DNA from 4 places in the Desulfitobacterium hafniense DCB-2 genome. Region 4 is predicted to be linked to each of the others. Evidence: riboswitches for the same ligand, from Rfam matches in the RefSeq annotation. Region 4 holds a riboswitch; each other region holds the start of a gene.
What was found. A riboswitch is a leader RNA that binds a small molecule or an ion and turns the genes downstream of it on or off. The one in region 4 is predicted to bind molybdenum cofactor.

Region 1 (7,675 bases), 2.4 Mb from region 4:
GCAATTAACTTTCCACCAAGTCAAGAAACTGAAGGAACTGAAAGGCGAGCGTGCATGGGAACGCGTAATGATTGAACGCAGGCGCAAGACGCTAGTCGTATGTCCTGATTGCTATCAACAAATTCATACCTGAGATTAGTTCGGCAATCGAAGGTAAATGGCGAGCCGGATACATCGAGAGATGTCCGTCCGGTTCTGGAGGGAGCGCGGCGGTAGCTTATGCTATCGCCAACCTTACCTCATAGCTACCCATCCCAAAGCATAGCCCTGCAGCTGCTGAAATATATGGTCAGGATATGGGAAAGTAAGCTAAAGGAATCTCCGACAGATAGACTACCGGTCATCATTCCGCTGGTAATCTATCACGGTCAGGAGCAATGGGACGGTCCGCTGAAACTATCTGGGATGATCGACCATTATGAACAGCTGCCTGATACGGTAACCCAATATATCCCGGAGTACAGATACATCCTCTACAACCTCTCCACATACACTGATCAAGAACTGGTCGGCAATATGTTGCTCCTGATTGTATTGAGGGCGATGCGGGCAATCTTTATCAAAGATGAAAAAATTTCTATACCATCCTGCATGAATTAGTTTTCAATTTGGAGAAGGTGGAAGACAAGGAAAAGGCGAAGCGATTCTTTGAAACCTTGATCATATACATCTTAAGTACCCGGCAGGACCTGGAGTTGAAAAGGATTTATGCTAATTATCAATGCAATAGTCCAGAAACATTCTCTAAATCTGCATATAAATCACCAAGGGCCACCTTTGCAAACAGGGTGTCTACATTATCAAAAAGGACTGTTCGCCGGAGGCAATTTTCGCTTTCGTATCATTGATTTCTTCCCGAAGTTCATCCTTTCTTACCAATAATATATGCTGCTCTTTGCTGTAGGCAAAATATTCTGTTGACTTACAGTGATACTTGATATAATGTTGGTTATAAGGAAAAGTTTAGGAAAAAACTGAATATCAGGCGGAATAGGGTTGCTTAAATGCATTAATAGGGAACTCCGGTGTGAAGCCGGGACAGCCCCGCTACTGTAAGAAGGACGAGTCCCTTAGAGGATCCACTGGTGAAAACCGGGAAGGTAAGGGATGAGGATGAGTTCAAGTCAGGATACCTGCCCCATTCCGGAAACACAAGTTTTCGGGGGAGAATAAGTGTAGCAAATTTATGGGTAGGATGATCGCTCATCTTTACTTATTACATGACGTCTGCCAGAGCCGAATACACCGGCTCTTTTTTATTATCGGAGTATATGCTGGAAGGTAGAGTATATATTGGAAGGTGATGAGATGCGTTATTATTGTTTGGAAATTGATGAAGGAGAAAAAGAGCCCTACGCCTATGGAGCAAGTGTAGGCGAATGGCCAAGAAAAGAGATCCATTGTCCCCTATGCCAAAGAGAATGGAAAAAAAGCACAATGTATGACTGGGGAACCGATAACCCTATTGTTTTGTCTAATGATAATTATCCTGATTTTCTCTGGTTTTATATCAACCATATCTCAGGGAAGGCCAAAGACGTTCTGGAAAGAGAAAAGATTACGGGTTACAGCTTAGAGAAAGCTCATGTACTATCCGTCCGTGATCTATCGGATCTGCAACTAAAGGAGCTCCGGCGCCAGGGGATCAGAATCCATAAGATACCCACGGAACCGCCGGTCTATCACAAGCTTCATGTCGCTGTGAGTGCCGAATTTTATAAAAAATCAAATGTTATTCTGCTCGATCGTTGTCCGGAATGCGGCTACGAAACCTATAGTGCCGAGAACAAGGAGCGGGTTGAAGCGCGGGATTACCTTTATTTAAGAGAAGAATCCCTCAAAGGAGCGGATCTGTTCAGAGCCAAGGGCTACGGTGTTACCGTTTATTGCTCCGAGCGATTTGTGGAAGTCTATAAAAGACACGAGCTCACAGGGCTGACATTTACCGAGATTGAAGTGCTTTGATATCAGGCACTTCTTTTTTGAGCATAAACATAGCTTTGTATACCCCAATTTTATAACTATATAAACCTATATAACCTAATTTAGTGTAAAATAAAATCAGGATATTTATTTTTATGTTTATTTATGTTATGTTATGTTTATGGATAAACAACGAAATTGAATAGTTTTCCGAGCTCCTTTGTCTAAAAGACTATCTCATGACGGAGGAGCCTGAGCAAACCGCTCACGGGGTCAGTCAGGAAACCAGCTGGCCTTCACTGATGAAAAGGAAGCAGAAAATACAGGATTGACAGATCGGATGCTGGCTTTTGCTGTTTTCGTCATCAGGCGGTTTTGCTTTAGAAAGGCAGGCCGCTTTTTCTGTTGGTATTGTTTTTATAAGGAGAAACACCATGGCAAATAATCAGCATGATCACATCAGCTGCCCCTCCTCATCCTGCATCGGTTGTGCCACACGCTGTCATCGGCAGCAGAATGATCCGTTCTCCCGGGATGAGGCTTTGGCGATCCTTTTCGACCAGGCCAAATTTGAACTGGCCAAGGAATTCGTACCACTGAATGAAGCTTTGGGCCGGGTGACTTCGGAACCGACCTATGCGGCCTTCTCGGTGCCTTCGGCAGATACCGCCCAGCATGACGGAATTATGGTGAACTGGGAACAGGCTAAAAAGCTGCTTGAGAGCGGCAGCCGGGTGCTGGCTGAACATGAATTTTGTCTCCGGGCCATGGGCGCGGTGATTGAACCGCCTTTTGATACAGTGATTCCGTTGGAACAGGTAAAGCATTGGACAGATGGAAGAGTGGAAATCAAGGCCCTGCCCGCACCGGGGCAGGGAATCAAGGGGGCAGGCAGCAGCATCAGGGGGGGTGAGCGGCTTGTTCCGGCCAATTACCGACTAAACCCGGCTCATCTCTCGATCCTGCGTTTTGCCGGAGTGGAAACGATAACCGTATGGAAAAAGCCCAAAGCTGCCATCATTCCGGTGGGGGACGACCTGGTGGCACCCGGCCGCCGGCCCGGCCCCGGACAGGTAGTGGAGTCGGATAGCATTCTCTTGGCAGGGATCCTTCAGGAATGCGGCGGGGAGGCCTGGACAGAACCGGTGGCAGGGGATGGGGTAGACCTGATCTGCCAGGCTATTCTGCAGGTTATCTCCCGCTGTGATGTTCTGATCCTGATCGGGGGCTTAGGCCGCAGCGGAGCCCGGTATGGGGATTATACCGTCCAGGCTGTCGAAAAACTGGGCAGAGTACTGGTCCAGGGCATGGGGTTCAACCCCGGTGGGAAAGCCATGCTGCTGGCAGAAATCCAGGGGAAATGTGTCGTGGGAATTCCTGCGCCTCCTCATGCGGCTCTGACTCAGGCTGAGCAGTACCTGCCGGCGATTATGGAACGCTTTCTGGGGTGTCCGTGTTATGAGCGGCCGGAGATCAAAGCCCGGCTGCATGAGGATTACCAAAGCGGAATCCGCTCCGGCCGTCATGCTCATGTAGGTCTCCGTTGGACCGGGGAGGATTATGAGATTGTTCCTATCCGGATGGGAGACACAGTGGATTGTTTTGTCAATGCCACGGGGATTTTGATGGAGGAAGCTGAGGACCGTTTGCTAAAAAAGGGGGAACCAGCTGCAGTGCGGCTGCTTTGCGGCGAAAAGACGCTCAGGCAGCGCAGTCAAACTGGGCAGGACAATCCCACCGGGTAAGGAGTGCATAAACCATGATTAGAGCAGCTATTTACGGTAAGGGAGGGATTGGCAAGTCCACCACCACCTCCAATTTGGCAGTCGCCTTGAGCGGGATGGGCTATAAAGTGATGCAGATCGGCTGCGATCCCAAGGCGGATTCCACGCGGATGCTGACCGGGGGCCGAGCCATTCCCACCGTTTTGGAGCTGGTGCGGAGCAGACGGGATGACCTGCAGGTGAGCGACTTTGTGCAGGAGGGATATAACGGAGTGCTTTGTGTGGAAGCAGGGGGTCCTATGCCCGGCATCGGCTGTGCGGGACGGGGAATTATCACCGCTTTTGATACCTTGGCGGAAATGAAGGCTTATGAAGTCTACCAGCCGGATATTGTGCTTTACGATGTGCTGGGAGATGTGGTCTGCGGCGGCTTTGCCATGCCTCTGCGGGGGGAGTATACGGATGTGGTCTTTATCGTTACCTCGGGAGAGATGATGTCCATGTATGCAGCTTCCAATATCGCCGCAGCTTTGGCCAATTTCCGCAGCCGGGACTATGCCCGTTACGGAGGGCTGATCCTGAACCGGCGCAATGTGGACAAGGAGCTGGAGTTGGTGCAGCAGCTGGCGGCGGAAACTCAGGGCGAGCTTATTGCCGTGATTCCCCGGGCGGCCGAGATCCAGAAGGGGGAAGAGCAGGGCAAGACGGTTATGGAGATTTTTCCGGAAACGGAGATTGCCCAATGCTACCGCACTCTGGCCCGGCGTTTCCTCCACACAGTGGATAAGTCAACTAAGCCTCAGGTGGAGTTTTAAACTCCACCTGAAGCAAGTTTCCTATATTGAGGTGTGCGAACATGAGTAAAAGGGTTCAAAATAATCTTCTCTATTATATTCCCAACCGGAGCCGGTCAAAAACGATTCTGCGCATCCCGGAAAGCCACAGTCTCCATATCTGCCCCACGGCCTGCGGCCGCCGCAACGCTATCCGCGCTTTGCAAAACGGGGAAAAGGAGTTTCTCTCCTTTCTATATATTGGGGAAGAGGATGCGGTTTCCGGGCAATATGTTGAGAATATCGGCGATGCGGTGGAGGAGCTCCTGGAAGTGCTGGAGCCGGTGCCCAAGGCCTTTGTGCTGTACTTCAATTGTATCGATGATTTTCTGGGTACTGATGAAAAAGCTCTTTTGCGGGAGCTGAAAAGCCGTTTTCCCGGGCTTTATTTCACAGTTTGTCATATTAATCCCGTGGCGGCTGATGAAAAAATATCCCAGGGTATGCGCAAGCACAACCAGATGTATGGGCTGCTGGAATATACGGAGCAAAAGGAAAATAGCCTCAATTTCATCGGCCATTATGTTTCCCTCGACCCGGAGAGCGAGTTGTTTACTGTCCTGAAGGAGTGGGGAATTGTCACCATACGGGAGCTTTTCACCTGTGAGACCTTTGCGGACTATCAGAAGATGGCCTCCAGCCGGTTAAACCTGGTCTTAATGCCGATGGGTCAGGTTGCCGCTCAAAACATGGCGGCAAAGCTGGACATTCCTTATTATGACAACCCGGTTTCCTATGATCTAAAGGAAGTTCTGCAGCATTATCAAGATCTCGCCGGCCTGTTGGGCAAGTCCTGCCCGGATTTTGGCGGGGAGATCCGGCAGACCCTGCTGGACATCATAGTCACCAGGGAAATGGTGGGAGATATCCCGATTGTTGTGGATTCTTCCGCCTCTATGCGGCCCTTTGCTTTGGCCAAGGCTCTCCTGGGCTACGGCTTTCAAGTGAAGGCGGTCTTTGCCCCCCATTCTCCCCGGGAGGATGCTGAGGAGGGGCAATGGCTGGCCGATCATCACCCCCAGGTCACCGTGATCAACCGGGAGGGTGTCAAAGCCGTTGCCGGTTATGGCCTGGACAGGGAATGCCTGGCAATCGGCTATGACTGCGCTTTTTTGCTGAAGGCCAGGCATTTTGTGAATATGTTCAATGACGAATCCTTTTATGGGTTCCACGGTATTCGCAAGCTGATGGGGCTGATGGGCAAAGCTGCCGCCAGGTCAGCGGACTGGGAACACCTGAACGAGAAAAAGGATGAGGGGAAGTGAGCATCATGGAACGGCTAGCTGTCTATCTCCCGCCTTTTGCCAGCGATTACTCCGGAGTCTGCTCTGCGCTGTATGAATTGAATTGTCTGATCATTATCGATGATGCCTCATGCTGTACCCGCAATTATGTCACCTATGACGAACCCCGCTGGACGGAAAGCACGCGCAGCACCTTTGGTTCCAATCTAAGAACCATTGAAGCAGTGCTGGGGGATGAAGAACGGCTGATCAGCCAGACGATTGAAGCGGCAGAGAAGCTCAAGCCGGAATTCATTGCTCTGCTGGGCAGCCCTGTGCCGGCGATCATCGGCAGGGATATGAAGGGTATTGCCCGGGAGATTGAGGCGCGCAGCGGTTTTGCGGCCTTAGGATTTGCTACGACCGGATTTTCTTATTACAACAAAGGAATTTCGGCCGCCCACCTGCGGCTGCTCCAGCGATTCGCTGTCCCCGGAATCCCAACGGCTGCCGGACATGTGAATATTTTAGGCCTGACTCCCCTGGATTTCTCGGCCAATGATAACAGCAGAGATCTAATTCGTCTGCTGGAAGATAACGGCTTCCGGGTTAACGTAAGCTTTTGGATGGGGACGGAACTGGATCAACTGCGGCGGGCTCCCGCCGCGGAGGTCAATCTGGTGGTATCCCAGTCCGGTTGGGCGGCTGCCCAATACCTCTATAAAAATTACGGTATTCCCTATGTGGCGGCGGCTCCTTTAGGGATAAGGCACAGCAGGATGGTGCTGGAGGCTTTAGGGCAGACCATGGCGGATAAGCAAAATCGGATCATTAAGGATGCCAAGACGGGAACTGGTGCTGCTTGGCTGGCCGCCGGAGAAGATGGAGCTTGGCCGGCGGCAGGGACAGGGGCTTTGCTGATAATCGGCGATCAGGTAATGGCCAATTCTTTGCGGGCCGCTCTCCGGCAAGCCGATTGCAGGCAGGACATCACCGTGGCCAGCTTCTTTGACCTGGAACCGGAATTGGCTTTACCCGGCGATCTGCTGCTGAAAAGCGAAAAGCAGCTGATTAAGCTTTTGCGCAGCGGCGCTTATACAAGGCTTATGGCCGATCCGCTGATCCTCAGTATTCCCGCCGCAGCCGGGCTTAAGGGCCATAGCCTCCCGCACCCGGCCATATCCAGCCTGCTGCACTGGCAGGATGTGCCTCTTTTCCTCGGCGAGGAATTTGAAAAGCTCATTTTGAGCTGGAGTGACGGCAATTAAAGAATAATTTAACAAAGCAAAGGAGAAACAACATGAGTGAAGATACGAATTTGTTTATCACCAGAGGGGAGGCTTTGGAGCTGCTGTCCAGCTCCTGGAATCCGGAACAGGAAAGGGAATGGGTCTCCTTAAAAGACGCTTTAGGGCGGGTTACGGCAAAACCCCTCTACTCTCAAAATACCATGCCGGTTTACCGCATCTCCCAGTTGGATGGCATTGCCGTCCGCTCCAGTGATTTTATGAATGGCATCCCCGATACTTCAGGCTGGGTGAAAGGTGTGGACTATGTTCAGGCCGATACCGGGGATGACTTCCCCGATGAGTTCGATACGGTTATTCCCGTCGAGGATACTCATTACGACAGCGACGGCCGGCTTAGTTTGGCCAAGGGCCTTACTCTGAAAGCAGGAGACTGTGTAGGAGCGGCAGGAACAGCAGTGCGCCAGGGGGATCTGATCGCCGACGCTCAGGTCAGGCTGACTCCTTTGCACCTCAGCATGCTGGCCCTGAGCGGCATTTATCATTTGGAAGTGCTCCGGAAGCCCAGAGTCATTTATATCCCCACCGGAAGCGAATTGATTACAGCCGGAATCAGACCGGAGCGGGGTCAAACCATCGAGAGCAACAGCTTAATGGTAACCGCTTTGCTGGAGCAATGGGGAGCGGATGTGACCTGCTATCCCATTATCAAGGACAAGCCTGAG
Region 2 (7,675 bases), 2.5 Mb from region 4:
CCCCGGGTTGCCCTTGATGATCTGCCATCCTTATTTAAGGGCTGGCCTAAATTAAGCGGGGATGCAGCAACAGCCAGGCAAGCATCTTCTGTCCCCTCAGCAAACAGCGGGCAGGAATCAGCTCTTCAAGGTGTGGCCGGGAGTCCGGGGCAGGTGCACGGCCAGGTCAAAATCATTTGTTCTCCCGCCGATTTCTCACGATTTCAGGCCGGAGATATCCTGGTTGCGGAAAATACCGATCCGGCCTGGACTCCCTTGTTCTCTATCGCCAGCGCGGTAGTCACTGAACATGGCGGCCTCCTGAGCCATGGAGCAATCGTCGCCAGGGAATACGGCATACCTGCGGTGCTGGGGGTGAGGAACGCCACCAAAATCTTCAGGGATGGACAAACCATCACGGTGGATGGTAAAAAAGGTGCCGTCTATCCCGAGTCATAGCAGTGATGATCCATGAGCACCTAACTATTTTCCTTGATACATTGTATTTTTGAATCCCAGTATACTATTTTAAAACACAGTTCATCCTACATGGAGAACTGTGTTTTAAAATAGTATACTGTTTCCCTGTAGTTGATTTTTCCCTGAAAAGTCAACTACAAGTTGCTTTAAGGTTGACTTTGTAAACTTTATACTATAAGTGGAGGTGACATTGATGAAAGAAATCAATCTGGCGTCGGTCCTTGTGGCCAAACGCAGGGAAAAAGGAATCACCCAGGATGAACTTGCAGCCTATATCGGTGTTTCCAAAGCATCTGTTTCTAAGTGGGAAACAGGGCAAAGCTATCCCGACATCACATTCCTCCCACTGCTTGCTGCCTATTTTAACATCAGCATCGACGAGTTGATGAGCTATTCTCCGCAAATGGAGCGCTCGGACATCGCCAAGCTCTACACCCGGTTAGCCGCCGATTTTGCTAGTCGGCCTTTTGAAGATGTGATCGCGGAGTGTGCTGCCCTCATCAAAAAATATTACTCCTGTTTCCCGCTCCTTGTGCAACTGGTCAAGCTGTACACAAATCACTTCATGCTGGCGGGAACACAGGAGCGCCAAGAGGCCCTCCTGAACGAAACCGTGACGCTATGTGAGCGGATTCAGGCAGAAAGCGGCGATGTTCAGCTGGCCAAAGAAGCGGTTTCATATCAGGCCCTTTGCTCTCTGGCTCTGCAAAGGCCACAGCAGGTTCTGGATTTACTTGGGGAAGGAATCCGCCCCATGCTGCCGGAGGGTATGTTAATCGCACAAGCCTATCAGGTTATGGGCAACATCGGCAAAGCCAAAGAAACCTTGCAGACAGAGCTATATCAGTATGTAATGGTGGCCTTTCAAGGGCTGCTGAACGTCCTGCAAATGGCTACGGACCATTTTGAAAAAGCGGAAGAAGCCTTTTTGAGGGCCTCAGATCTGGCACAAATTTTTAATATGAAACAGCTGAACCCCAACAATGTCATCCTGCTTTACGCACTGGGCGCCCGTATGTATTGTGCGAACAATTCCCACGCCAAAGCTATTGAACTGCTTGGCAACTATGTGGATACCTGTGTGGGAGGATTCTTTCCCTTCGAGCTCCATGGGGATGCCTTCTTTGATCTGATTGACCCGTGGCTGAAGGATTGCGGTGCAGCCGCCCCCCGTAGTGAGCAGGTGATCAAGGAAAGCATGCTGCGGGATGTACTGATGAATCCAGCCTTCGCTTCGCTGCAGGATGACCCTGGCTACCGGCGGCTCGTCCAAAAAATGGAGAGATTTATAGGCAGGTAACATGGAGGTTATGGACATGGATGAAAAAATAATCATTGGCGAAGGAACACCATACCCTTTGCAGGGAATTTTGTCCTTGCCGGATCATTGTTCGGCAAGAGTTCCGGCTGTGGTTCTGGTGCACGGCTCCGGCCCTGCGGATAGGGATGAAAGCATCGGCGCCAATAAGCCGTTCCGCGATATTGCCGAAGGGCTGTCAAATAAAGGAATCGCCGTACTTCGCTATGACAAGCGCACAAAGGTTTACGGAAAACAGCTGCTGAAAGCAGGCCCCAGCGCTGTAACTGTGAAAAGCGAGACCATCGAGGACGCCATCCTCGCCGCCAAACTGCTTAAAAATGATGACAGAATTGACCCTGACCAGGTATATATTTTGGGTCACAGCCTCGGCGGGATGCTCGCGCCGCGTATTGACGCGGAGGGCGGCGATTTCGCGGGCATGATCATCTGCGCAGGCTCACCGCGCCTTTTTAGCGACATTTTATTGAGTCAAAACGAGGATATGCTGGGCCAACTGCCAAAGTTGCTGCACTGGATCGCCAATAAGCAAATCGCAAAGCTCAAAGCCAAATTCACCGCCATCGCCGGCATGAGTGAAGAAGAAGCCAAGCAGGTGAAGGTTTTTGGCAAAACCTACGCATGGTATTTCAAGGAGATGGACGCCCATCCAGCTGCCGATTACCTTGCCAGGACGGAAAAGCCCGTTCTGATTTTGCAGGGCGACAAGGATTTTCAAGTCACCGCAGAAAAGGATTTCGCTCTCTATCAGCAAATCTGCATCGGTAAGCCCAATGTCTCTTTCAAGCTCTACCCCGGACTGAACCACCTGTTTATGAAGTCGGTTTACGGCAGGGTCAAGGATTTCAAAAAAGAGTACAAAGTCCCCCAAAAAGTGTCTGCAGAGGTTTTAGCGGATATCGCAGAGTGGATAGCAAGGTATGATTGATTTCGCATCTTCAACAATCTAATAAGCGCTGCCTCAGCATATCCCAATCCTCTCTAAACTGACGTGCCAGATTAGGCCGCCTCCTTACTGCCAAGGGATGGTAGGAGACGATGCAGGGGTATCCCAGTATAACATGCCATGATCCTCTCAGATTCTTTACGTGGGCCTCCTGGTCATCAAACATCGCCTGAACAACGGTATCTCCCAGACAAACCAGCAATTGCGGCTGTATGGTTTTTATTTGTTGGATCAGAAAGGGTTTACTGAAGGTCCTGGCTTCTTCTTTATTGTATCGGCGAAGGGGCCGGCATTTTAAAAGATACGTTATATAAATGTCATCCGGCGCCAAATCAGCTTGATGCAAAGCTGTCTGCAACGTTTGCCTTGTGCCGCAGACATATTCATGGCCATCTTTGTCTTCACGGGCGCCTGGATTATCTAAAATTATAACAACAGGCGCCTTGGGATTACCCTCTCCCCAAATGATCCGCGCTTTTTCCGTGCAGACTTCACATTCCCTATAAGCGACGGCTTCTTTGGGCAATTTATCTTCCGGCCAAATCACCGGTTCAAAACACGAATCCATATTAACTCTCCTAACCCTGCTGGGATTATTAGGACCAACTATTTAGCTATCGCTTTAATGGTTATATTGTCCATAATTTGCGATATATTTCATGATCGCATTACCACCCATTACATATTACCTATCACTCATTACCCATACCCATTTCCTTCCCTGCACTTTTGCCACCCATTACGCATGAAATTTGCTTCGTCAGCTTGCATCGATGCATGGTGTTATTAGGAAAAAATAAACCGTTTTCTCCCAAAACCAAACAAAACCATTGATAAATATAAACGTTATGCAGTATAATATCATTGGAAGAATGTAAATCATGTTTATGTCAGTTCAATAGCGACGTTCACAAACTTCATCCTCTCACCAACACTAACACAAGCAAATAAAACAAACATCACCATTAAGCTGCATGTTCCCGAGCTAATCGGATACCAGTCAATCGTGCTGGTTGTGACAGTAAATTTAGATTAAAAACTGAAAAAGATCTCCGAGCCGGAATGAACCTAAAGAGCAATTCTATGGACACCGGACAGGGCCCAGGCCCTCGGGGTATACTTGGAAACGGGTATGCCTTCACGTTTGAAAAGGAGGTGGATTAAAGCCAACTGTGTATGAAATCAGTTATGGCTCCGCTTTCTATTGGCGGAGCCATTATTTTTTTAAATTTTAAAACTGTTAGGTGGTGAATTTCATTGGCAAGTATAAAAATGAAACAAGTCATGGAATTTTTTGCGGAGAACTATGATATAAACCTCAATGATGCTGAAGAATATTTCATGGCCATTGTTTCTGTCGGATTGTCTTTAAATAAGGAAATGCGAAAAGATGTAGCTGCAATCTATAATCAGAACAAATTAATGTTTTTTGAAAGCACTAAAGAATTTTCAGGATATAATCATGTTTTGCTGAGCAGCGGCGACCTGGAACAAGAAATTTATGCTAAAAAAACTTTAGGTATTTTGCTAAGCGCTGAACAGTCCGAGCTGATCAAAGTGAAGATCTTACGGCTGATCAAGAAGCATTACAAAGATATCTATGTTTACGCTCAAAATAATAATTACGATGGATTTAGAAAGAAATTATCAGCCATAGAAGACACCAGCAAAAACCTCAAGGTAACAGAAACCCTGATTGTTTTATTTTTTTACACTATGAAACAATTAAATGAAAATATAATCAACCTGCAAGTAGTCGAAAATGCCTTTAATGCGGCGAGTTTGTTTATTAACATTAACCCTATCAATACGGATATTCAAAATGAATTAAAAAGAGAAACCCGATTAGCCCAGGTAAAACAGATCGTCAAGGATGAACTTGGAACAATAAAAAACTCTTCAGATATTCTTTATAGTAACCATAAAGATTTAAAAACTATGGTAAGTTGTTTGCGCAATCTCCTGATCATCGACAAATTAGATCTTGATTTCATTGCACCCAAGGTTAACCAGGATGATTTGGATAAAGTTATGCTGGCCTTTATAAAAACAACAGGAAAAGCGGAATTTGATGAAACTCAAGTTGTGCAATCCTTCGGTGCCGGATATATTATGAAAATGCTGCTTAATGAATACTTAAGAGCGAGGGAGCTTTATCTTACTTATAGTGATGAAGATGCCCTCTATTCCGAATTAAAAGCTCTTAAGGAAAAGCTGGATACTGCATCATTGGCAAAGGACACTGTTGAAATCCAGGCGCACCAACTGAAAAGCGAGATTGAAACGCATGAGCTTAAACTGAAAAATGCCTTATCAGAGCAAAGCAGATTTTATGAAGCACAAATCAATGAGTTAAATAAGGAGATCGATAGACTTAAAATAAACCTGGATGCGGAAATGAAAAATAGAGAGGAACTTTTTCAGCTTCGGGAGTTTTTCATCGATCTTAAAAACGACTATTCACCTACAGATACCTCCTTGGATCTATCGAGGTTTATCGCCAACAAGAAGCTCTTAATCATCGGCGGGACCCCAAGTTGGCGGAAACGTTTGGAGGCTAAATTCCCCACCATCCTTACGGCAGATGGCTTTAATGACAAGATTGAACTGAGAAGTTATGGAGAGGTGGATTTTGTTCTCTTCTATTCAAGCTATATGAGTCACAAAACCTATTATAAAACCGTCGATTTCGTAAGAGCCAATGATATTCCGGCCGGTTATATTGGTAAAACAAATATGGATTTAGTCGAATTTGAAATAGCTGAAGAATTAAATAAGCGATTAGCGGCTCATTAGTGGATTTTTAAGCATGTTCTCGGTTTGAGCATAAAACGACGGTATGAGACCTGAACATTTTGATGAAATGTTCAGGTCTCATACCGTCGTTCCTTTACTGTGGAGATAATGGGACTCGAACTGTTTTGCATTAAGGAAGCGTCGTGTTCCCATGAATCTTCAAATTCGTTTTAATCCTGGGCGGATACTCCTTCAGCGTCGTTGCCATGTTGGTGGCGATCTTCAAGGCCTCTTTTCTGTTTTTTTCCTTCTTCACCGGATCTATTCTGTCCAGGGCGACGAGGGCTTTCAGCAGCTCTCCGTAATCGTTGAGCATGTTATCACGGTGCGTGGCGTATTGGGCATCATACCTCTCGCTGTCGGGATGAACACTTTCGGCAGGCCGCACCGGTTTCGGCTTGATGACTCTCGTTACGACTGGAATTGGTTCGGCGGTCCTTGCCAACTCTTGTTGCCTGGCTTCGCTGTTTTGGTCATTTTCCTCTGGCGTCTGCTTCCTTTCCTTGACGGTCTGCTCCAATTCGCGGACAGACATGGTTTCCACCTCGTGTCTGCCATAAATTGCTCCCGCTCTTCATCCGGGACGCCAAAGAGGATAAGTCCCTGCATATAGCCCAAATGATGCAGCGCTGCAACATTTGCACTCTTTTCCCCATCGGGTGAGGCGAGTTGGTGACCGTATTCCCGGTAGGTTTTCATCAGTCTGGCCGCCGTGCTGCGGGAATAACTGACTGACTCCTTAAGCCAGTTGATCCACTCCCCATGAGGTACCAGTTCCTTGGCCTCCGTCAGCCGCCGCCCAATCTCGACGGCGTTGACCAGCAGCATTTGACCGCTTTGTTCCTTAATAAGGTTAATCTCGGACGCGATTTGCCCAGGCGTCCGGGCAGATAGTATATCACTCATATTATGACCCATCCTTATCCGGCATGTCTTTTTCATACTACGTTATAGAATATGCCGGCCTCCAGACAGGTGTGTGTACATCAGAAGCAACCTTATTCAATTGACCTGTAACCATGATACAGGATTGACATTCTTCTCGGACAGTTCCCTTGAACTTCATCAATTAGGCTTAGGAGGATTTCGTGCCGTAAATATTAGGCTGTCCCTTTTGGTAGCATATATATGCCGCAGATAATGGCTTGCAAGCAATTCCAACTGGTTAAGCACCAGGCCATGCATAAACATAGCTATTGCACCCAGCATAATTGCTGGTAACATAATAATCAGCCAAGTAAAATGTTTAAGCTTCCATGCTGAGCACTCTAAGACTTCAGACATTTAAGAGAAAACTATTGAGGAGAAAGGATTTGGTTGACATGAGTATAAGCCCAAACCCAAACATTGCTGAAATAGCTGCTCTCTTTGGGGAAACATCCCGTGCAGCGATACTGACAAGCTTACTGGATGGCCGTCTGCATACCGCCAGTGATCTGGCTTATCGAGCAGGGATAACCCCTCAAACCGCCAGCTTCCATCTTGGCAAGTTGGCAGAAGGAGGGCTCGTCAGCGTTGAAAAACACGGCCGTCATCGCTATTATCAGCTGGCAAACGGCGAAGTTGCCAGCCTTTTGGAATCCTTTCTGGTTATTTCTCCCCAACCTGAGGTCAAGTCTTTAAAACAATCCGCTCAAATGGTCATGCTGCAAAAGGCCCGAACTTGTTATGATCATTTGGCTGGGAAACTAGGTGTAGGGATTACTGATTCCATGCTGGATTCCGGTTATTTGAAAAAGGACGGCAAAGAATTCGTCCTCACCGAAGCAGGAGTACAGTTTGTAATTAATTTCGGACTTGATTTGGAAAGCATCAAGAAAAAGCGACGCTCCTTATCTCATGCCTGCTTGGACTGGAGTGAGCGCAGCTATCATCTTGCCGGTGCTTTAGGAAATCAACTTATGCAACATTTTTTTGACTTGGGATGGATTACACCCCTGCCGGGCATCCGGGCTGTCAAGGTGACCGATCAAGGAAAAGCAGGCTTTAAACAATACTTCAATATATCCCTGTAATTACTCCCTCGCTGCCTCGTTCAATTTGCTGAGACCCTTTTGTGATTGAAATCTTTATTGACAAGGAAAATACCTATAATGATCAGCAACCCGCCGGCTAACAGGGAAGGATATAATGGATCGCCTAAAAGCAGCCAACCG
Region 3 (7,675 bases), 2.1 Mb from region 4:
GGAATCCCCCGCTGCCGGTGCATCCTCCTCAGTCGGCAGTACCGGCAGTGCTCCCCTGGAAAGTAATGCCGCCATGCCGACGCATAACCTCAAAACAGAAATAGATCCCAATGCTCCAGCTAAATATGTGGAGCGTTGTGACACCTGCTGTAAAACCATTAGCACCGCCTTTTTTGACCTGACCACAGCCCTTACCAATCTGCATTATCTTGACGGGAATCTGAAAGAGCAAAAAAGAAAAGAGGCTCAGAAGCTGCTTGAGACAATTGCCGAGACGATTAAGGTGTGGCCGCCCCCGAAAAAGCCTCTGAAGGTTATCCGCTGATTGTCAGCGGCTTTTGGTCAAAACAGCCCGGAAACAGTTTAAGTCATATCCGGTGATAGCATCAGCAGGGAGGGTGAAATCCACGGAACCATAAAAGGATAGTCCTTGCTGCTGGATCTCAGTTTGCAGTAGGGTCAGGTTAATTACAGGGTAATCAAAGGTCAGGATAATGAGACCATCTTGTTTTAATATACGCTTGAATTCCTGCAGTGCTGACCGAAGGGTAGGAAGATCAAGATGTTCCAAAACCGAAATACAGAATATTGTATCGAACATGCTTTCAGAGTAGGGTAGTTGAGCCAGGTTTGCCTGACTAAAGTGAATACGTTCAAAATATCCGGGGTGGATGGCTTGAGCAGCTTCATAGCCCAGGTCAGCCGTGATTTCCTGAATGATCGATCCAGGATGAAGAATGCGTTCATCGATATCACAGGCGTAGACATGGGCACAATTTTCGGATAAGAAAAACTTAAAAGGGTGGCTGATACCACAGGCGGCATCGAGCACGGTTGCTTCCGGTTCGGCAAAGGATGCCGCCCAGGCATATTCATAAAACCGGCTCCACCATGTTGAACGCAGTTTGAAAATCATGGAGTCAGTTTGAGCATCGGAGGTAGTAATAAACCTGGAAGTATACTTGTCATTCATCTGCCGTAGGCTCCTTTCAACGAGGTGATTACGAATTCACTAATATTCGTATGCTTATTGATTCAGGAAAGTGCCTGCATGCCGATTGCCACGCAAACAGCGTCCAAACCTCTAAATCCCCATAAGCCTTGAAGTTTAGCATAGCCTCTCTTTGAAACTTCCCCCAAATATTAGCGACTAATAGACAATTTATTTAATTCCCGCTTGCTGTTATTATATAGATAACACTATGGACAGCGAAGGGTATAAATATAGATGAAAAAATTGGTCATTGGCCTATGTGCCCATGTGGACGCGGGCAAGACAACCCTATCGGAAAGTATGCTTTACTTGAGCGGTGCCATTCGCAAAATGGGCCGAGTGGATAATAAAGACGCTCATCTGGATACCTTCGAACTGGAACGGGCCCGAGGGATTACCATCTTTTCCAAACAGGCCCTACTGGAAGTGGCTCATACTCAAATCACTTTATTGGATACCCCCGGTCATGTGGATTTTTCCCTGGAGATGGAAAGAACCCTCCAGGTGCTGGATTATGCCGTTTTGGTGATCAACGGGGCCGATGGGGTACAGGGTCATACCAGAACCTTATGGCACTTGCTGGATATTTATCAGACACCGGTCTTTTTATTCATCAATAAAATGGATCAGGTGGGCACAGACAGAGAAAAGCTGATCAATGAATTAAAAAGCCAACTCAGCGACGGCTGCATTGACTTTGGACAACCTGAATCCACTGATTTTTATGATCAATTGGCCATGTGTGATGAAATGCTGCTGGACGCCTATGTGGATACGGGACATATTGAGCTTCCCCTGATCAGGGAAGGGATTAGGAAGCGTAAAGTGTACCCCTGCTTTTTCGGTTCCGCTTTAAAGCTGGAGGGTGTAGAGGAATTGCTTCAGGGTATTGTGGACTATGCTCATCTGCCGGCCTATCCGGAAAGCTTTGGGGCTAAAGTATTCAAAATAGGCAGGGACGAACAGGGCAATCGCCTTACCTATCTGAAGATCACCGGCGGAAGGCTCAAGGTAAGGGAGAGTTTAAGCAATGGTGTATGGGAAGAAAAGGTTAACCAGATTCGCATCTATTCCGGGAAGAAATTCGAGGCAGTCAATGAAGTGGAAGCCGGTTCGGTCTGTGCGGTAACAGGGCTTACGCTAACCAAACCGGGAGAAGGCTTAGGCACAGAGACCGCCGCCCACTCCCCTTTATTGGAACCCGTATTGGCTTATCAGATGATCCTTCCGGAAGGCTGTGATCCCCGGGTGATGATGCCTAAGCTGCGCCAGCTGGAGGAAGAGGATCCGGGCCTGCAGGTGGTCTGGGACGAAGAGCTCAGGGAGATCCAGGTGCAGATGATGGGTGAGGTCCAGCTGGAAATCCTGCAAAGCCTGATCCGGAGCCGGTTTGGCCTGGAGGTGTCCTTCGGATCAGGGAGGATTGTTTATAAAGAAACCATTGGCAATGCTGTGGAAGGAGTAGGGCATTTTGAACCCTTGCGGCATTATGCGGAGGTCCACCTATTAATGGAGCCGGGTGAGCGGGGAAGCGGCCTTCAGTTCGGAGCGCAATGCAGTGAGGATAGCTTAAGCAAAAGCTGGCAAAGACTCGTTTTATCTCATCTGGAAGAAAAAGTTCATAAGGGTGTTCTCACAGGGTCACCGATTACCGATCTAAAAATCACTTTAGTGTCAGGCCGGGCCCATACCAAGCATACAGACGGCGGCGACTTCAGAGAGGCCACCTACCGCGCGGTGCGTCAGGGGTTAATGGAAGCGGAGTCCATCCTGTTGGAGCCTTATTATGCTTTTCAGCTGGAATTGCCGGAAAAAATGGTGGGACGGGCCATGAACGATGTGGAAAAAATGCATGGAACCTGCCAGCTTGCCCGGATAGAAGGGGAGCGGGCAACTCTTACCGGCAGTGCCCCCGTGGCGACAATGAGAAACTATCAGCAGGAGGTCATGGCTTACAGCAAAGGTCTGGGCAGGCTTTTTTGCAGCCTGAAGGGTTATGAACCCTGCCATAATCCGGATGAGGTCATAGCTATGGCCGGGTACGACCCGGAAAGGGATGTGGATAATCCTGCCGATTCCGTATTTTGTGCCCAGGGTTCCGGCTATTTGGTCCCCTGGTATCAAGTCAAGGAATATATGCATGTGGAAAGCTATTTCGCCAAAGAGAGTGAATTCATAGATGCAGAGTCTCATCTGCAGATACCCTATGCCGAGGAAAGGTGGATCGACCCGGAGGAGATCGACAGGATCCTCAACCAGACCTATTATGCCAACCAAGGCAAAAAATCCCTTTGGCAGAAACGGAAAAAAGCTGTGGAAAGCTATTATAGACCACCTGCCGATTTAAACAAACCTAAAGAAAGCCAGGAAGAATATCTTCTTGTGGACGGCTATAATATTATCTTTGACTGGCCGGAACTGAAAGAGCTTGCCCAGGATAATATGGATGGAGCCAGGATAAGGCTGCTTGATATCCTAAGCAATTATCAGGGGATTCGCAAGTGCCGGATTATCGTCGTCTTCGATGCTTATCGTGTTCAGGGGCATCCCGAGGAAGCCATCGATTATCATAATATCCTGATGGTCTATACCAAAGAAGCGCAAACCGCGGATCAATATATTGAAAGGTTTGCTTATGATCATCAGAAAAAGTATAAGATCACCGTGGCTACCTCCGATGGCCTGCAGCAGATCATTATCAGAGGGGCAGGGTGCGCCTTATTATCCGCCCGAGATTTGAAGGAAGAAGTCATAATGGCCAATAAACAGGTCATCGAGGCTTATCAGGCACAACAAACGCCGACCCGGCATTATCTGAAGGATGCCTTATCTGCCGAAAGCGAACAGCAGATGAAAGAGTTCCTTAAAAGAGAGAAGGATTAGCTCTCAATGCCCCTGCGCATCGCTAAATTTATTTTGCAATATATTTAGGGATGCAGGGGTATTTGCTGGAAATCTGTTGGAAATGCAACCGACATGGACCGGGAGTTGTGTTATACTTGCTTATATCAGAGAATATTGTGTTGAGTTTGTTAGCTTTATAACCATTCCTGTTATAATTATTTATGTTATGAGCGGTTGTGTCATAATCCATTGAATAGAGACCCAACAGAATAGTGAAATCTTTCGAATCGTTTCCCGCTAAAGCCATGCTATGCGGGGGCGATCTGAGCAAAGGCTCACAGGGTCGGCATAGAAATGTACCGGCCTCCCGCAAAGGGGTATCCTGTCTGGGATGCCTCAGGAAAGAAAGGTGCAAAGACCCAGAATGATGGGATTTTAGGCGCATTTTCGATTGTGAGCGAAAGTGCGCTTTTGCTATTGTTTTTGCTTTTGGTAACCAAGGGTTCCGTAGAGGCCTTAGAGGAGAAGAAGGGGGAAAAAGGATGGCAGACTGTCTTTCCGCAATGCGTTCGGTGGAATTTCTGAGTCATTTTTCCGATGATGAGCTCCAGGAGATTGGCAAATGCCTGCTGACCAGGGTGCAGAGGTACAAAAAGGGTGAAAAAGTTTTTGAGGCGGGTCAACCCGCTGTTTCCATGGGCGTTATTCTGCAGGGAAGGGTGTATATCGAGGATGATGATGCTTTCGGGAACAGGAGCATTCTGGCGGAACTGCACCAGGGGGATACCATGGCCGGCAGCTGTGTCTGTGCCCAAAGGCCCAGTTATCTCACCTCCTTTATCGCCGCGGAGCCGTCGGAGATTCTATTGCTGAATTGCGGAACGATCTATACGAACTGCAATAAAAGCTGCAGTATTCGCGGCAAGATGCTGGAAAATCTCCTGAAAATTATTGCGGCGGAGGCGGTCACTCAGAGCCGCAAACTCAAATGCTTATCACAACGGAGTATCAGGGGAAAATTGCTGGCTTTTTTCTCTTACTGTGTTCAGGAAAAGGGAGAAAACAGCTTCACTATCCGTTTTTCCAGACAGGAATTGGCGGATTTTCTTTGTTTAAACCGCAGTGCCATGTCCAAAGAGCTGGGCAAGATGCGGGATGACGGTCTGCTGCGCTTTGACCGGAACTATTTTGAGATGCTGTCTTGCGAAGTCAAAAGGGAATCACCGGCACAGGATAAGATGACTACTTTTTTGAAAGCTATTTGATGTGGGGTGCTGATCATCGAATTGAAGGGAACCAATAATCAGCCTTGGCAGCTGGGTGCCATTCTGGGGACCGGTGTTTTGACCGTTGCCTTAAGCCTGACCGCTCTTTGCCTGGGCCGATATGAATTGTCCATAATTGATGTGGTGAAAATACTGCTTTCCGCCTTTGGGGATTTGCAGCAGACCTGGACCGACGCCATGGCGGATGTGGTCTTTCAGGTGCGGTTGCCGCGGGTTTTCGCCGCTTTATTAGTAGGAGCCGGTCTTTCCATTTCCGGGACAACCTATCAGGGAATATTCAAAAATCCCCTGGTCTCTCCCGATCTTTTGGGGGTGTCCTCCGGCGCTTGTGTGGGAGCGGCCTTGGCCATCTTAAACGGCCTGGATGCAGGGGGAATTCAGATCTGTGCCCTCCTGGGCGGGCTGCTGGCCGTGGCCATTACCACAACCATTCCCAAGTTGCTGAGAAACAGCTCCAACTTAATTCTTGTGCTGGCGGGAATTATTGTCGCCGGCTTTATGAGCTCCGCTCTAGGATTGCTGAAATATGTGGCAGACCCGGAAACCCAGCTGCCGGAGATCGTTTTCTGGCAAATGGGCAGCTTGGCCACCACCTCCATGGGTGACGTCATGATGATTGTGCCGGCGATGCTGATCAGCATGGCCTTATTGATAGCCGTACGGTGGCGCATCAATATTCTCTCTCTAGGAGATGAAGAGGCCGGTTCCTTAGGGATTAATATCAGGGTGATCCGCGGCCTGGCCATTGTCTGTTCCACCATCACTACGGCTTGTGCGGTATGCATCAGCGGTACTGTAGGCTGGATTGGCCTGGTTGTTCCCCATCTCTGCCGTATGCTGGTTGGGCCGGATAATACCCGGGTCATTCCCTTATCCATCTTCGTGGGAGCCTCATTTATGCTGGTGGTCGATACGGTTGCCCGCACTGTGACCAGCGGTGAAATCCCCCTGAGCATTCTCACCGGATTCATCGGTGCACCTCTCTACGGTTGGCTATTATTTAAGCAGAGGATGAAAATAAAATGAACAGCTTATTGGAAGTCAATCAGGCAGCCTTCGCTTACCCTGGCGGCAAGACTGTGTTCAAAGATGTTAACTTTACGATCTCCCCGGGGCAGATACTGTCCATTATCGGGCCTAACGGTGCCGGCAAATCGACGCTGCTGAACTGTATCGCCGGGTTTAATACCTTGAATCGGGGCAGTATCCGCATCGAAGGGATACCTTTGCCGAAAATGAACCGCAAAGCCATAGCCCGCTATATTGGCTATGTTCCCCAGATCCATAACCCGGCCTATGGTTATTCCATACGGGATTTTGTGGTGATGGGCCGTGCTCCTTATATCAGCACCTTCCGCATGCCGGGCCGGGAAGACTTCGCCAAAGCGGATGCGGCCATTGCGGCCATGGGGATTTCCCATCTGGCTCAGCGGCCATACACCGATGTGAGCGGAGGGGAGCGGCAGCAGGCCACCATTGCCCGGGTGATTGTGCAGGAGCCCCAAATCATTATGCTGGACGAACCCACTTCAGCCCTGGACTTTGGCAACCAATTAAGAACTGTCCGGATGATTAAGGAATTGGCGGAACGGGGCTATGCCATCATCATGACCACCCATAACCCCGACCAGGCCATGATGCTGGAAGGGCTGGTGGGAATCTTGGAGAAAAACGGGCGTTTTTCAGTGGGCAAAGCCCAGGAAATAATCAATGAAGAGACCTTGACCGAATTGTATCAAACCGAGGTCAAGATTCCCTATGTTGAACAGATTTCCCGCAATGCTTGTCTGGCCCGCTTATAAACTGAGAAACTTCTGGAGGAGAATCGATCAGCTTGAAGGGAGTTCATTATGGAGAAAGCATACTTGCAAATTCTGGACTTATACAGGCAGGAGGGATTAAAGCCGGGCAGATTAACCCAACTGGGCTACTTCCCTAAATGGACGGTAGCTATGGGGGATAATGGGCAAATCGGAAGGGCCTTTCATTTTGACGGCGAGCATGCGGTCTACCCATTGCGCGATCCGGATGTTTTGCTGCCTCTCCAGCGCTTCGTGGGCAAAAGCTTGTTGGCCTTAGCGGAAGAGCTTCTGGCGAAAACAGATATTCAAATGCGGGCTGCCTGCCTGGCCGTACTGAATACCCTTTCCTATCCCCTTAATCAGGCGGAACAGTTAAAAAAGCGGGGGTTCCAACCTGTGGAATTCGACAATTTGGAATTTATTAATGCTGAGGATCGGGTGGTTTTGGTAGGCTATGGCGCACTGATCAAAGAAACCCTGGCCCGCTGCCCGGTCATAGATATCTGTGATATGCGTTTCTTAAGCAGCCTGCGGACCGTGTCCATTGGCAGGACGATTGACTATGGGCCGCCGGGAATCCGCTTTCACGGGGCGGCGGAAAATCAAACCTTGCTGGCGGATGCGGATATCGTGCTGATAAGCGGCTCCACCTTGGTGAACGGCACTTACAGGGATTTGATTCGTTATGCCCGGAAAGCACGGGTGATCGGCATGTTTGGTCCCAGTGCCCAGCTGATTCCGGAATTTTT
Region 4 (7,675 bases):
GGCTGAAAAAAGTGAACTCACCATGATTCCGGCTAAGATCAAACCAAGCAGATTGTTGCCCTTGGCTTTTTTACTGATAAAATAAATAATAGCTACAGTAAGGAGGCTGAAGGTAAAAGCACTCAGAATGATTAAGCTATTGCCGCCGTGATGAAGTATGGCCAGGGCAGCACCAAAGGCAGCTCCTGATGAGGCTCCCAGAATATCCGGAGAGGCCATGGGATTCTGAAAAACGCCCTGATAGGCAGCTCCCGCAGCCGATAGACAGCAGCCGACCAAACAAGCCAAAAGAATCCGGGGTAAACGAATGTTGATCAGCACGATTTCCAAACGGTCGGCCCAAAATTGCTCGACGGGAAAAATTTTAGATAAGAGAATTCCGAACAATTCCTTGGGCGGAATGGGATAACGGCCAAGCTGAAAAGAGATAATGATGGTGATCAGTAAAAGGATGCCAAGACCTACGACCATAGAGATGCCTTGGTTTTTACGCTTCATTTTGTTACCGCCTTTAAAAATAAACTGGAGACATTTTTCACTGGGGACATTTTTCACGAGGAATGGGTTAAGTGGAGTAATTTGTTGGAATTTAATATTTACTAAGATTATACAAGTATAAAAAAGTTAAGTCAACGAATATGAGTAAACTAAAATAGATATGAATTAATTAAAATAAACTGGAAATAGAGCCTGATTGGTTGTAAGATAAAAATAAAGTGAAATATATATTGTTATGTATATTTGTATTGGTTTAAATTTAGGGTTGGTGCAAAGGCCAGTTCTTGGCAGAGATATTTCCTAATATAGTGGGTGATGTGGCGCCCGGGCTTGGAGGAGGTTGTCCATGAAACTTATTACTGTGGCGGGGCCCCCGTCATCAGGCAAGACTTCGGTCATCTTAAGGCTGGTTGAGTCTATGCCGGAAAAGAAGAAGATCGGTGTCGTAAAATTTGACTGTTTGACTTCTTTTGATAATTTGAGCTATGAAGAGGCAGGGATCCCTGTGCAGACCGGTTTTTCAGGGAAGATCTGCCCGGATCATTTCTTTGTCAGTAATATTGAAGATGCGGTACAGTGGGGGATTCAATCAGGTTTTGAACTGCTGATCACGGAAAGTGCAGGGTTATGCAACCGTTGTTCCCCTTATATCAAAGGTATCCTATCCATTTGTGTCATCGATAATCTATCCGGTATCAATACCCCCCGAAAAATTGGGCCGATGCTGAAATTTGCCGATATCGTCGTGGTTACCAAAGGGGATATTGTCTCCCAGGCCGAGCGGGAAGTTTTTGCCTTTAATATCACTCAGGTCAATCCCGCCGCCCGGATCGTCTTTGTCAATGGCATTACCGGACAAGGGGCTTTTATTCTTGCCAAGCATTTGCAGCAGGCCAGGGACATTGAAACCACCCGGGATATGAAACTGCGCTTTACCACACCGGCGGCCGTCTGTTCCTACTGCACAGGTGAGACGAGGATTGGAGAGCCTTATCAGATGGGAATGATGAAGAAGATGGAGTTTGGCAATGATGAAAAGCAATGATTTTTTACACCTGGTCCATAACCAAAGCCTAAAGGATCTGCTTAAGGAGTATCCGATTGGAGCTGATTTCCTGACCAATTTGCGCTTGGGCGATATCAAGGCCGAACTGACCCTGCCGGAGGCATTGCAGGAAGCGGATGGGGAAATTCTCGCCGAGTTTGGCATGGACCCCTTCGGAGTAGTACAGGGTTTTTGTCAGTTTCTTGAAACCTTTTCCCTGCAGAAAGGTTCCCGTACGGTGATTTCTTTTCTGACCATCCACGGGGGATACAATAAGCTGAAAGAACCTGAGGACATCAACTTTACCATTTATCCCGGCGAGATTATCAGTATTGTCGGCCCAACCGGCTCAGGAAAGAGCCGGCTGCTCAATGATATCGAGTGTCTGGCTCAAGGAGATACGCCCACCGGCCGAGTGATCCGGATCAATGGCGAGGAACTGGATGATCTCCAGCGTTTTGAGATGGAAGGAAAACTGGTGGCTCAGCTGTCCCAGAACATGAACTTCGTCATGGATTTGACGGTTCGTGAGTTCTTGGAAATGCATGCCAAGAGCAGGCTGATTCCTCATGCGCAGGATGTAATTGGCCGATGTTTTCAATGTGCCAATGATCTGGCGGGAGAAAAATTTTCCGAGGAGACGAAAGTAACCCAACTCAGCGGCGGACAATCCCGGGCCTTGATGATCGCCGACACAGCGTTTATCAGCGAGTCTCCTATCGTTTTGATTGACGAAATAGAGAACGCGGGGATAGATCGGAGGCAAGCCATCACCCTCTTGGCCCATCGGGAAAAGATCATCTTGATTTCCACCCATGATCCCCTCCTGGGCTTAAGCGCCGATAAACGGATTGTGATTAAGGACGGTGGAATCGCCAAAGTCATCCATACAACAGAGGAAGAAAGAGCCAGCCTCAAAACCATCGAAAAACTGGATAATGTCCTGGGGGAATTGAGAAACCGTCTGCGCTTGGGAGAGATGATTGACCAGCTGCCGGATTGGGCGGCCATTGAGTAAGGATTAAACAATGAGGAAAAGAGGTGCGGAAGATGTGGGAGATCTATGACGCCATGATCAACGGGATTCCTGAAGATTTTTTGGTGGATGAGCTGGTCTGCGGAACGACCCATTCCGTGATTCGCAGCGGGAACGGAGTGGGACTGGGCCCCAATCGTCCCTTTGAAACAAGAATGCCGATGCTCACCCAAAATTTGCTGGGCCTGCCCCTGCGGGTGGCAGCAGGCTGTGTCAAGTCCTGGAATTATGTAGAGGCTTCTATCGGATTGGCGGCGATCAACGCTTATTACAATAATCCTCAAGTAGCCAGAGAACATGGTGTAATTTTCTCCGATGCCAAAAGGGTCGAGGACCGCATGAACGACCCCTTTATCATGTCTCAGAATGAAGTGAAAGGCAAAAAGGTTGGGGTGGTGGGTCATTTCCCCCATTTGGAAAGCCTTCTGGAGCCGATCTGCGATCTTTCTATTCTGGAGTGGAGTCCGGAGGAAGGGGACTATCCCCTGCCGGCCAGTGAATTTATCCTGCCGGAGTGTGACTATGTCTATATCACTTGCGCTTCGGTAGTGGATAAGACGCTGCCCAGGCTTCTGGAATTGTCAAGGAACGCCCGGCGGATCACGTTGGTTGGCCCGGGGACCCCGCTGGCTCCTGTACTTTTTGAGCATGGGCTTCAAGAGCTTTCGGGCTTTATGGTTAAAGATAATGCCCGGGCTTTTCGAATCGTAGCCGGGGCCGAGAAAGTGAAGATATATTCCGCGGGACAGAAGGTGACCATAAAAAAATAAGCAAGGGGGAGCAGGATGAATTTCGAATGGAATGAAAATACGGTGAGATGGTATCAGGACGCAGAAAGGTACACCGGGTTTTTCAAGAATATTGCTGAGTTGGTAGGGCCTAAAGTGGCGGAGCACTCTTCTTTATGTGATATTGGCTGCGGCATAGGACTGGTGGATTTAGAGCTGAGCAAAACCATTGACAGTATTACCTGCATAGATAGGCATCCTTATGCCATTGAGATACTTAAACAAAGAATTCAGGCCGAAAATATCAGGAACATCACTCCTTTGCTGATGGATTGCAACGCCATCGAGGCGGGGTGGGATGTTATCTTAATCAGCTTCTTCGGCAGCCGCGAGTTGGAACAATTTTTGCCCCGCTGTAAAAAACTCATCGCTGTGGTGGGCAGAAAGAGCCAGACAGAGCTCTATCCGGAAAAGTATCGGAAATTCCAGAAAAACACCTCTGAAGAGGTAGAGGGAAATTTAAACAGCAAGGGAATAGCTTATTCCCTAACCGAAACGGCTTTTGAATTTGGCCAGCCCTTTCGGTCGGAGGAAGATGCCCGGGATTTTATCAGGACCCAATCCCATGATATCAACCCCGGAGATTTGGCAGGTTTTCTGGCGGAACGCCTTGTGGCAACAGGTAAAGAGGACTTTCCCCTCTATCTGCCGCGCCAAAAGGCTGTAGGAATATTTGAAATCGAAGGGAGGCTGTAAATGCACATCTTTTTGACCGGGGAGATCCAAGTGGGCAAAAGTACCATCGTCGATAAAGCACTGGCTCTTTGCCAGGTAACCTACGCAGGATTCAGAACCTACTTTGGCCCGGACAGAGGTTCTCCCAACCGGCGGCTTTATCTGGCTGCAGCCTCGGGAGAGAAGGTCTATCAGGAAGAAAACAGTGTGGTTCATTTTTCTGAAAATAGTCCCCCCCAAGTCTTTACAGAGCGGTTTGATGGGTATGGGGCAGAACTCGTTCGCTGTGCCGGAAACCAGGCTCAACTTATCGTGATGGATGAATGCGGCAGCCTGGAACGGGAGGCTCTTGTCTTTCAGCAGGAGATCTTAGCAGCCATAGAAGGTCCGGTTCCGATTCTTGGCGTGATCAAGCAGGCCAGCAGCGGCTGGACGGATCGGATAAGATGTCATCCCAAGGTAAAGCTGGTTTCCGTGTGCCGGGAAAACCGGGATGCGCTCCCTCACATCATCGCCTTGTATTTGCAGCAGTGTTTATAATGATTAAAACCAATCTGATCAAAACCTATTGAAACATAACTAAACCCAATATATAATAAGAATAGTGATTGAGAAAAATTTCATAATGATCTCCGAGCCGGAGCAACCTAAAGAGTCATCCATGGTTGGTCGGCCAGGGCTGTACGCCCTCGGGGTATATCCAGAAATGGCTATGCCTTCACGTTTGAGAAGGAGGTGGATTCCCAATATGTTGGGTTTACTAGAGGTTCCACTTTCGTTAAAGTGGAACCTTTTAACGTTTAAAGATCGGTTGGACTGGAGCCCGCCAACATGGAGAAAGAAGGTTGGTCAACAATGGGATTGAATTGTATGAAAATGATGGGGATACCGACTTTTGCGGAAAGACCCGATGCCGAATATTTGTTTTTTCCCGGATGTAATCCCTTTGCTGACAGGTCAAAAGGGGAATGGAATATGGTCTGTATGCAGTTGCTTAGGGATAGAAAAATTGATTTTGCCGTTCTGGGTAAAGATCAGTGGTGTTGTGGGGATAAAGCCTGCCAATTGGGCTATGGAGAGCTTTCGGGTTTAATAAGCCAAAGAAATATCACTGCTTGGCAGGAGTTGAAAATAAAGAAGATCGTAACAAGTTGTCCCCGCTGTTTTTATAACTTCCAGCATAAATATCGCCGGTATGGCGGAAACTTCGAAGTTATCCTGCTTTCTAGGCCTTGTGATGAGAAACTGAGTATCCAGACTTTACAGGAAGGGGTTTGGTAAAATGAAGTTAGCGATCATAGGCGGATATAATTTTGAGCGGCACAGCAAATCCATGGGCAAGCTGAAAAATATCGAACTGCGCTTCCACGACGGCGTGCCCAAAAAAAACAACAAAAAGGTATTGGAAAACCTCATCAAGGACACAGATTGTGTGATTATCGTGCAAATGGTCTGTTCCCATTCCAGCATGTGGGATGCCAAAGATGTGGCCAGAAAATATAATAAGAAGATCTATTATTCCCAGGCAAAGGGGCTTGCCTCAGTGCTGACTATGATTGAAAAAGAGCATGGGATTAGGACAGCTTAGTTTGACAAAAGAACCAAATCATACTATAATTATTTCCAAATTGAATCCTATGGTGTAATGATAAGAGGAAGATTCGGGTATCCCTTAAGAGAGTTTGGCAGGGTGGAAACCAGACGGGTAAGCGGATCAGGGCACTTGGAGCACGTTTTAAAGAAGGAGGATTTCCTTGAGAGCTGCCTTTTCAGGAGTTTGGGAACCAGGCGGCTTATATGGAGATCAAGCAGGGTGGAACCGCGGGAAGGATACTCTCGTCCCTGTAGCGAAAGCTACGGGACGGGAGTTTTTTGCATTACAGGAAGCACAAAGACAACCAGGCAGTCGCCTTTGCCAGCCAAGTTTTCTTTAATGTCCCGGTAGCTCAAGAGATTAGGTAGTAAAAAATAGGGAGGTTAACCATGAAATTTCAGGACATGATCCTTTCCCTGAATCAATTTTGGGGAGAACAAGGGTGCATCATTGCTCAGCCTTATGATATGGAAAAAGGCGCCGGAACCTTTAATCCCAACACCTTCTTGCGTGCCCTGGGGCCTGAACCGTGGAAAGTGGCTTATATTGAGCCTTCCCGCCGTCCTACGGATGGACGCTATGGAGAAAACCCCAACCGTTTACAGCATTATTTTCAATACCAGGTTATTATTAAGCCTTCGCCGGATAATATTCAGGAGCTCTATCTGCAAAGCCTGGAACGTTTGGGAGTTAACCCCAAAGAACATGATATTCGCTTTGTGGAAGACAACTGGGAGTCGCCGACCCTGGGGGCCTGGGGGTTAGGTTGGGAAGTTTGGCTGGATGGCATGGAGGTCACTCAGTTCACCTACTTCCAACAATGCGGGGGGATTGACTGCAAACCGGTCTGTGCCGAGATCACCTACGGTCTCGAGCGTTTGGCCATGTATATTCAAAATAAAGAGAGTGTCTATGATATTGAGTATGTAGGAGATATCACTTACGGCGATATCTACCTCCAAAACGAGATCGATTATTCTCATTACAATTTTGAAGCCGCCGATGTGGAAGCCCTGCAAACCTGGTTTGAAATGTATGAGAAGGAAGCCATTCGGATCGTGGAGAAAGGATTGGTCCTTCCTGCTTATGATTATGTCCTGAAATGCTCCCATACCTTCAACCTTCTCGATGCCCGGGGAGCCATCAGTGTGACTGAGCGGACGGGCTATATCGCCCGGGTCCGCAATTTGGCCCGTCTTTGCGCTCAGGCCTATGTGGAGCAGCGTGAAAGATTAGGCTACCCCCTACTCAAAGAACAGTCCGGAAAGGAGGCCGAATAAGATGGCTAAGGATTTTCTCTTAGAGATCGGCACAGAAGAGATCCCGGCGAAATTTGCCCCGGGAGTGCTGAACCAACTTCGGGAACAAGCCCAGAAATACTGCCAGGAGCTGCGTCTGGATTATCAAGACCTGAAAGTTTACACTACACCCCGGCGTTTTGCCGTGCTTATTCAAGGCCTGGCCGAAAAACAAACGGATTTTACAGCAGAGGTCAAAGGGCCTGCCGTCAAAGCGGCCTATGATGCGGAGGGAAACCCTACTAAGGCTGCTCAAGGCTTTGCCCGGGGGCAAGGGGTGGAGCCCAAGGATCTTTTCGTTCAGGAATTAAACGGTGTGTCCTATGTCTATGCCCGGAAATTTGAGCTGGGCCAGCCTACCTTGCAATTATTGCCCAAGCTTTGCACCGATTTGATCACCGGACTGCATTTTCCCAAGCCCATGCGCTGGGCCGACCTGGAGTTCCGCTTTGCCCGCCCCATTCGCTGGATCGTTGCCTTATTTGGCAGTGAGGTCATCCCCTTTGAGTTTGTGGGGCTGGCATCGGGAAAAGCCTCCCGGGGGCATCGTACCTTAGGCGGACCTGTAACTTTGGATAGCCCGGCGGACTATGAAAAACAAATGCTCCAGGCCTTTGTCATGGTGGACCCGGAGCAGCGCCGGCAATCCGTCTGGGAGCAAATCCATGCCCTCGCCGCTAAAGTGGGGGGAGATGTGGAGAAGGATGACGATCTTCTGGATGAAGTAACCCATATCATCGA

Region 1: linked by a shared signal. The riboswitch ahead of DHAF_RS07670 (molybdopterin molybdotransferase MoeA) and the one ahead of DHAF_RS21255 (heterodisulfide reductase-related iron-sulfur binding cluster) in region 4 are both predicted to bind molybdenum cofactor.
Region 2: linked by a shared signal. The riboswitch ahead of DHAF_RS08075 (hypothetical protein) and the one ahead of DHAF_RS21255 (heterodisulfide reductase-related iron-sulfur binding cluster) in region 4 are both predicted to bind molybdenum cofactor.
Region 3: linked by a shared signal. The riboswitch ahead of DHAF_RS11030 (Crp/Fnr family transcriptional regulator) and the one ahead of DHAF_RS21255 (heterodisulfide reductase-related iron-sulfur binding cluster) in region 4 are both predicted to bind molybdenum cofactor.

The regions. Positions count from the first base shown of each region.
Region 1 covers NC_011830.1:1,637,919-1,645,593, forward strand. The annotation lists gene DHAF_RS26755 (HNH endonuclease) at 1-133, shown strand, start outside; gene DHAF_RS07660 (Rpn family recombination-promoting nuclease/putative transposase) at 220-600, shown strand; cobalamin riboswitch at 977-1,155, shown strand; gene DHAF_RS07665 (double-CXXCG motif protein) at 1,309-1,965, shown strand; molybdenum cofactor riboswitch at 2,120-2,252, shown strand; gene DHAF_RS07670 (molybdopterin molybdotransferase MoeA) at 2,358-3,668, shown strand; gene DHAF_RS07675 (nucleotide-binding protein) at 3,683-4,462, shown strand; gene DHAF_RS07680 (nitrogenase component 1) at 4,504-5,745, shown strand; gene DHAF_RS07685 (nitrogenase component 1) at 5,751-6,971, shown strand; gene DHAF_RS07690 (molybdopterin molybdotransferase MoeA) at 7,004-7,675, shown strand, end outside.
Region 2 covers NC_011830.1:1,724,670-1,732,344, reverse strand. The annotation lists gene DHAF_RS08095 (PEP/pyruvate-binding domain-containing protein) at 1-438, shown strand, start outside; gene DHAF_RS08090 (helix-turn-helix domain-containing protein) at 653-1,759, shown strand; gene DHAF_RS08085 (alpha/beta hydrolase family protein) at 1,776-2,705, shown strand; gene DHAF_RS08080 (uracil-DNA glycosylase) at 2,716-3,291, opposite strand; molybdenum cofactor riboswitch at 3,762-3,894, shown strand; gene DHAF_RS08075 (hypothetical protein) at 3,981-5,519, shown strand; partial or broken gene DHAF_RS08070 (DUF3102 domain-containing protein) at 5,650-6,461, opposite strand; gene DHAF_RS08065 (ArsR/SmtB family transcription factor) at 6,842-7,534, shown strand; gene DHAF_RS08060 (DMT family transporter) at 7,555-7,675, opposite strand, start outside.
Region 3 covers NC_011830.1:2,396,895-2,404,569, forward strand. The annotation lists gene DHAF_RS11015 (DUF3102 domain-containing protein) at 1-325, shown strand, start outside; gene DHAF_RS11020 (class I SAM-dependent methyltransferase) at 329-973, opposite strand; gene DHAF_RS11025 (translation factor GTPase family protein) at 1,229-3,877, shown strand; molybdenum cofactor riboswitch at 4,117-4,248, shown strand; gene DHAF_RS11030 (Crp/Fnr family transcriptional regulator) at 4,381-5,103, shown strand; gene DHAF_RS11035 (FecCD family ABC transporter permease) at 5,110-6,150, shown strand; gene DHAF_RS11040 (ABC transporter ATP-binding protein) at 6,147-6,926, shown strand; gene DHAF_RS11045 (DUF364 domain-containing protein) at 6,975-7,675, shown strand, end outside.
Region 4 covers NC_011830.1:4,504,390-4,512,064, reverse strand. The annotation lists gene DHAF_RS21285 (FecCD family ABC transporter permease) at 1-498, opposite strand, end outside; gene DHAF_RS21280 (GTP-binding protein) at 845-1,543, shown strand; gene DHAF_RS21275 (ATP-binding cassette domain-containing protein) at 1,530-2,561, shown strand; gene DHAF_RS21270 (DUF364 domain-containing protein) at 2,594-3,349, shown strand; gene DHAF_RS21265 (class I SAM-dependent methyltransferase) at 3,365-4,063, shown strand; gene DHAF_RS21260 (nucleoside-triphosphatase) at 4,064-4,582, shown strand; molybdenum cofactor riboswitch at 4,661-4,793, shown strand; gene DHAF_RS21255 (heterodisulfide reductase-related iron-sulfur binding cluster) at 4,874-5,323, shown strand; gene DHAF_RS21250 (DUF2325 domain-containing protein) at 5,325-5,630, shown strand; gene glyQ (glycine--tRNA ligase subunit alpha) at 6,026-6,916, shown strand; gene glyS (glycine--tRNA ligase subunit beta) at 6,918-7,675, shown strand, end outside.